3 regions of the Mesorhizobium sp. f-mel genome follow, and region 2 is predicted to be linked to each of the others. Evidence: riboswitches for the same ligand, from Rfam matches in the RefSeq annotation. Region 2 holds a riboswitch; each other region holds the start of a gene.

Region 1 (2,258 bases), on a different contig from region 2:
CAAAGTCTTGGTCGGCTTGACGAGCTTGTCGAAGGCCGGATTGAGCGGCTTGTCAGTTTTGCCGGCAGGAAACATCCAGTTGGTCTCGGGGATGACATCCTGAAATTTCGGCCCGGTCATAAAAGTCAAGAACTGTTTCGCCAACGGGTTCTTCGCACCCGTGGTGGTTATGCCGGCAACCTCGATCTGCAGATACTCGCCCTCCTCGAAGGACGCCGCCTGATAGCGTTCGGTGTTTTCGGCGACCATGTGATAGGCCGGCGACGTGGTATAGGACAGCACCATCGGCGCCTCACCCTTGGTGAACAGGCCATAGGCCTCGCTCCAGCCCGGCGTCACGGTGAGCACCTTTGCCTTAAGCTTGGCCCAGGCTTCCGGCGCCTTGTCGCCATAGACCGACCTCACCCACAACAGCAGGCCGAGACCGGGCGTCGAGGTGCGCGGATCCTGGATAACGATCTTCTCATCGGCATTGCCCTCGACCAATTCCTTCAGGCTCTTCGGCGGGGTCTTTAGCTTTTCGGTGTCGTAGACGACGGCGAAATAGCCATAGTCGAACGGCACGAAAATATTGTCGCTCCAGCCACCCGGCACATTGACGTCGATGACGACGCCATGCGGCGAAAACAGGCCGGTGGCCTTGGCTTCGGCCGTCAGATTGGTGTCCAGGCCAAGCACGATGTCGGCCTTGGTTGCGGCGCCTTCCAGCTTGACGCGGTTGAGCAGGGCGACGCCGTCGGCGACCGCGACGAATTCGAGAGTACAGCCGCATTCGGCCTCGAAGGCCTTCTTCACCGCCGGGCCTGGACCCCAGTCGGCGGTGAAGCTCTCATAGGTATAGACGGTGAGTTTTTCCTGCGCGGATGCCGGCCCGATGCCGGCGAGAACGGCCGCCGCAAGCAGCATTGCCGAAACAAGAGTGTATAAAAACGTGCGCATCGGCGCCTCCTTCGTTCACGTTGAAAGGAATTGAGGCGTCGGGCTGTCCGAAACGTCTAATCCCTCCGCCGGTACAAACCGGATCAGGTTCAGCGGGTTGGCATGGTTGCCTCTCAGCTGGTCCGCGAAGATCGCGTCCAGCACCCCGTTAGAGCGTTTCGACACATAGGCCCGGCCCAGGTGTGGCGCAAGCGGAAGTTTGCCGGGCATCCGGAACGCGGCCTTCCGTTTCGCAAGCAGGGCTGGTAAGGGCCACGCATATGAGCAAATTCACCATCCTGCTTGGCGGCGATCTTATCCGCACGCCGCTGCTCGACCGCCAGGTCGCTGGCACGCGTGTCATCGCCGCCGACGCCGGCATGAGCCATGCCCGGACGCTGAGCCTGACGCCGGAACTCTGGGTCGGCGACTTCGATTCGGTGCCGGCGGATCTGCCGGACGAGCTGGCCGCCGTGCCCCGCCAGGTGTTTCCGGCAGAAAAGGACAAGACCGACGGCGAACTGGCTATCGCCGCCGCGCTCGAACGCGGCGCGACCAGCCTCGTGCTTGCCGGCGCGTTCGGTGGCAAGCGGGCCGACCACGCCTTCTTGCACCTGGCGCTCAGCGTCCGACTGGCCGAGGCAGGGACGGAGGTGCTTTTGACCAGCGGCGCACAGGAAGGCATTCCCTTGCTTCGCGGAAAGGTCGGCTTCGACTACGCCGATAGCACGCTGTTTTCGATTCTCGGCTTTTCCGACCTTTCCGGCCTGACCGTGACCGGCGCCAAATGGCCGCTTAACCATATCGAGATGGCGTTCGGCTCGTCGCTGACCATTTCCAATGAGGTCAAGGGCCGGCTCGAAATCGCGTTGGGCAGCGGCCGCGCGCTGTTGCTCGCCCACCCACTCCCGCTTACCGAAAGCTGACATGGCGCCGCCACTTCTCAATCTCGACGGGATAAAACTGACTTTCGGTGGCACGCCGCTGCTCGACGGAGCGGAACTGACGGCGTCGGCAGGCGACAAGATCGCTTTGGTCGGCCGCAACGGCTCGGGCAAGTCGACGTTGCTCAAGATCGCTGCGGGATTGATCGAGCCGCAGGACGGCGAGGTGTTCCGCCAGCCTTCGGCGACAGTGCGCTACCTGCCGCAAATGCCCGACATGGATGGTTTCGCCAGCGTCCGCGCCTACGTCGAGGCGGGGCTCGGACCCGCCGACGATCCCTACCGCGCCACCTATCTGATAGAGCATCTCGGCCTGTCCGGCGAGGAACCGCCGAACGATCTCTCCGGCGGCGAGGCGCGCCGTGCTGCCCTTGCCCGCGTCATGGCGCCGGAGCC
Region 2 (2,258 bases):
GAGCATGGCGGTGCCGAACCAGCCGATCATGGCAGCACCGATTCCGCTGGTGATGTGGTCATAGCCGGGCGCAATATCGGTCGTCAGCGGTCCGAGCGTGTAGAAGGGTGCCTCACCGCAGATGGCGAGCTGCTTGTGCATGTTCCGCTTGATCTTGTGCATGGGGACATGCCCAGGCCCCTCGATCATGACTTGGCAATCCTTCGCCCAGGCGATTTTTGTCAGCTCACCGAGCGTTTCCAGTTCGGCGAATTGCGCCGCGTCGTTGGCGTCGGCGATCGAGCCGGGGCGTAGGCCATCGCCGAGTGAGAAGGAGACGTCATAGGCGCGACAGATGTCGCAGATTTCCTCGAAATGCTCGTAGAGGAAGCTTTCCCGATGATGGTGCAGGCACCATTTCGCCATGATCGAGCCGCCTCTGCTGACAATCCCGGTGACGCGCTCGACCGTCAGCGGAATGTAATGCAGCCGGACGCCGGCGTGGATGGTGAAATAGTCAACGCCCTGCTCGGCCTGCTCGATCAGCGTATCGCGATAGACCTCCCAGTTGAGGTCCTCGGCGATGCCGGCGACCTTCTCCAGCGCCTGATAGAGCGGCACCGTCCCGATCGGCACCGGCGAATTGCGTATGATCCATTCGCGGATGTTGTGGATGTTGCGGCCGGTCGACAGATCCATCACCGTGTCGGCGCCCCAGCGGATCGCCCAGACCATCTTTTCGACCTCTTCGGCCATGGACGAGGTGACGGCGGAATTGCCGATATTGGCGTTGATCTTGACCAGGAAATTGCGGCCGATGATCATCGGCTCACTTTCGGGGTGGTTGATGTTGGCGGGGATGATTGCGCGCCCCCGCGCCACCTCTTCACGCACGAACTCCGGCGTGACGAAATCCGGGATCGAGGCACCGAAGGCCTCGCCCTCCCGCTGCAGCTTGCCTTGCAGGATCTCGCGTCCAAGGTTCTCGCGAATGGCGACGAATTCCATTTCGGGGGTGATGATCCCGGCGCGGGCATAGGCAAGCTGTGTCACCGCCTTGCCGGCCCGGGCCCTCCGCGGAGGGTTGCGGACTCGAAATTCCGGCGTCAGGCGCTCGCCCGCCGCAAATCCATTGTCCTCCGGCCTGACGTGGCGGCCGTCGTAGAATTCGACATCGCCACGTGCCGTGATCCAGTCCTGGCGCAGCCGGGCAAGGCCGGTCTCGATGCTGGTCTCGATAGTGGGGTCGGTATAAGGGCCGGACGGATCGTAAACCGTGACCGGCGGCTCACCGGCGGTCGGGTGGACGGCGATCTCGCGCATCGGCACCCTGATCTGCGGGTGGATGGCGCCGGGCTTGTAGGTTTTCCGCGAGGCGGGCAGCGGTCCCGTCGACACGGCGGGGGTCAAGGCATTCATTTGAGGCTCCTTTGCTCATTTGCATTGGAGACCCAGTTCTGTGCCGGAAGGATGAAAAGACGCCTTGGGCGACCTGCTCGAAACAGGTTTTCGGGCATGAATTCCCGCAAAGCGCTTGCACCGTCCCTACGCCAGTGTGAACTGGATCAGGTTCAACGGGTCACTGCGCCGCGAAGCCAGCAGTATCTCAGCCCCTTGCCGGGACTCCCCTGGTGAATGCCTCGATTGGACCGGGCCGGCGCCCTTTTGTCAAGCGCCGATGCGCTGGCGTTTGCCGCCACGGCCAATTTGCTGTTGCCCACGGCGGTGGCATCGATCGCCGACGAGGACCGCCTGGCGGCCGATTGCGTCGCCATATTGCTCAGTCGCATAATCGAGTCGCTTGAGCGGGTTTCCGGCCTCCGCGCCGATGCTTTCATTGGTAGAGGCCCGGCACTGAATTGAAGCGGCTCGGCAGCTATCCTAAGCAACACATTTCAACGCTTGGCTGCAGGCGCGCCATAGAGCAAATCAGAAATTCCGGCTGCACCGAACAGCCGCAATCATGCCCCCAACCGGGCTTCCCCATAATTATCGTTCCCAATCGGCTCCTGCTCGGCCGTAATCCGAGATTTGACAGGGCGGCCCGCGTGGATGGGTATTTCCGCCCTGGTGCCATCGGGGAAGATCGCGACGATCTTAAGTTCGCCGCCGAGGCTGCGGACGTAGCGTTCCATGGTCCTTATCTGAACAGTTTCCGGGTGATGCTCGACGCGCGAAATCTCGGCCTGCTTCATTCCGGATTTTTCGGCAAGCCGGGCCTGCGTGGTGTCCATAGCCTTTCGCAGTTCGGCGAGATGGACACGGTGAATGATGGCGGC
Region 3 (2,258 bases), on a different contig from region 2:
CGTCCCGCCAAAACCAAGAAGGCCCGTCGTTACGATGGGTCCCCATCCGCCACCCCCTGCCGCATCGAGAAATCCACCACCAAGTCCAAGGGGAGGTACCGCGCTTGCAGGGACCGGATTGCTTGGGATACGCCGGAAGGAACGGAACAGGAGCCAAGCTCCGACGAGTGCAAGGTATGTGGTCACATATGGCTTCATGATCGCTCCCTCAAACGAGGTGAGCACAAAAGCGCCGAGAACGCCGCCGAGAACGCCAAACGGCATCAGGCGCCAGAAAAGCTTCCAGTCGATATTGCGGTGATAGAGGTGAGCCGAACCCGAGGCCGCAGTGGTAAACAGCTCAGCCGCGTGAACTGAAGCCGAAGCGTGTGCAGGAGACACGCCAAACCCCAGTAATGTTGTCGAGCAAATCACGCCGTAGGCCATGCCGAGAGCCCCGTCCACAGCTTGAGCTACAAACCCTACGAGCGCAAAAAGAATGAACTCTTGCATTTGGCTCTCCAACAAAGCGCGAGTCGTAATTGCCGAAAAGACAATTCACCAAACGCCTCGCATCGACAATGGTGACGACGAACGGGAAATTGTCCACTCGATCGACGCCTTTCCTGTACCTTCAGTCATTCAGCCTCTTAGGATATCGAGAGCGATCTCTCGAATTGGATGTTCGGGTAGCCGCACCTCCTCTGACCTGAGGTTTCACGGGTCGGGTACGGGTCGGGCGCAGACTTGCAGCTCCACCCCATATCTGTTTAATTGCCGCCATCCACAGGGGTGCTCCGTATCGTCGGGGCTGAGAGATGGGCTGCAAGCCCGTAAACCCTAGAGCTGATCTGGATAATACCAGCGGAGCGAGGCGGGCGATGTTTTCTGACGTACAGATTTCTCTTTATCCGAGGACCGGCGATTTCGTCGGTGTCGACATCTCCGCGCTCGATGCGCTCGACCCTTGTCGCGATCAGTTGCGCATGGGCACAGGCGATATTTCGACGCTGCCGGTCGGCCGGCTCCAGGGCCATGTCACGACCGAGCTTACGGTTTCGGCCAACAGCCCGGCCCCGCGCTGATCTTTTCGCGCCAGACAGGTCTCGCATGTCCCAATCTTTCTCCGCCGCGCCGCGAATCGCAGCCTTGTTCGCCAAGATCGGACCGGCCTTGCTATCTGTCGGCACGCTGGTTTTGGCTTGGGAGCTCTATGCGCGCATCTCGGGCATCTCGCCCACCACGCTGCCCGCGCCGTCACGCATTCTCGCCCAGGCCATCCTGCAGCGCCAGGCGCTGTTCGACAACACCGTGCCGACCATCAGTGCCACATTGGTGGGCTTCGCCTGCTCGCTGGCCGTTGCCTTCCTTCTTTCGATGCTGATCGATTTCTTCAAACCGCTGCGCCGCGCCCTGTTCCCGGTCTTCATCATTAGCCAGACGCTGCCGCTGGTGGCGATCGCCCCGCTGGTCATTCTCTGGTTCGGCTTCGGGCTGACGCCGAAGATCATGCTGGTCGCCCTCGTGACTTTCTTTCCCATGCTGGTCGCGCTGGTGCAGGGTTACGAATCGACGGATCGGGACATCTCGGCGCTTCTGAGTTCGATGGGCGCTTCCCGCATGCGCATTTTCCTGCTGGCCCGCCTGCCCTCCTCGCTGCCCTATTTCTTCGCCGGGCTGCGTATCTCGATCACCTACGCCGTGGTGGGCGCCATCTTCGCGGAATATGCCGGCGCGGCCAAAGGGCTCGGCATCTACATGCTCAACGCCAAAAACAATTTCCGGCCCGATCTCGTGCTCGCAGCCGTGCTGATCAGCGCCTTGCTCACGCTAGCCCTGTTTGCCGCCACGGTGCTGATCCAGCGCGCCGCCATGCCATGGGAGCGGCTCGATGCCGCACGAAAATCATGAGCAGACGGCTGGAGCTGCGCCAAGTCAGCAAGCGTTTTGGCGACATTGACGTGCTTGCCGGCATCACGCTGCATGTCGAGCCGGGCGAATTCGTTTCAATCCTCGGCCCCTCCGGAGCCGGCAAATCCACGATCTTCAGATTGCTGACGGGCGGTCTCGAAGGCTACGGCGGCGGTGTCGACTTCGACGGGCGGCCATTGGCCGACGCGCGCCGACCGTTTGCCTTCATGCCGCAGCACGATGCCCTGATGCCTTGGCGCACGGTTATCGACAACACCGCGCTCGGTTTGGAAGTGCAAGGCATGTCCCGCAAGGCGGCGCGCGACAAGGTGGCGCCGCTCTTCGGCGAATTCGGCCTTGCGGGCTTC

The links. Region 2 has a riboswitch for thiamine pyrophosphate ahead of thiC (phosphomethylpyrimidine synthase ThiC). Riboswitches for the same ligand answer to the same signal wherever they lie in the genome.
Region 1: it holds a riboswitch for thiamine pyrophosphate, as region 2 does, so the genes downstream of both, thiB (thiamine ABC transporter substrate binding subunit) here and thiC (phosphomethylpyrimidine synthase ThiC) in region 2, are expected to answer to the same signal.
Region 3: it holds a riboswitch for thiamine pyrophosphate, as region 2 does, so the genes downstream of both, ACWUKX_RS19995 (hypothetical protein) here and thiC (phosphomethylpyrimidine synthase ThiC) in region 2, are expected to answer to the same signal.

Annotation. Positions count from the first base shown of each region.
Region 1 is NZ_JBSPTO010000006.1:63,422-65,679, forward strand. Features, by position in the region: gene thiB (thiamine ABC transporter substrate binding subunit) at 1-939, opposite strand, end outside; TPP riboswitch at 983-1,097, opposite strand; gene ACWUKX_RS10755 (thiamine diphosphokinase) at 1,200-1,844, shown strand; gene ACWUKX_RS10760 (ABC-F family ATP-binding cassette domain-containing protein) at 1,846-2,258, shown strand, end outside.
Region 2 is NZ_JBSPTO010000042.1:15,222-17,479, reverse strand. Features, by position in the region: gene thiC (phosphomethylpyrimidine synthase ThiC) at 1-1,398, opposite strand, end outside; TPP riboswitch at 1,504-1,619, opposite strand; gene ACWUKX_RS29065 (hypothetical protein) at 1,624-1,842, shown strand; gene ACWUKX_RS29060 (helix-turn-helix domain-containing protein) at 1,941-2,258, opposite strand, start outside.
Region 3 is NZ_JBSPTO010000017.1:2,911-5,168, forward strand. Features, by position in the region: gene ACWUKX_RS19990 (sulfite exporter TauE/SafE family protein) at 1-492, opposite strand, end outside; TPP riboswitch at 758-870, shown strand; gene ACWUKX_RS19995 (hypothetical protein) at 861-1,064, shown strand; gene ACWUKX_RS20000 (ABC transporter permease) at 1,090-1,890, shown strand; gene ACWUKX_RS20005 (ABC transporter ATP-binding protein) at 1,887-2,258, shown strand, end outside.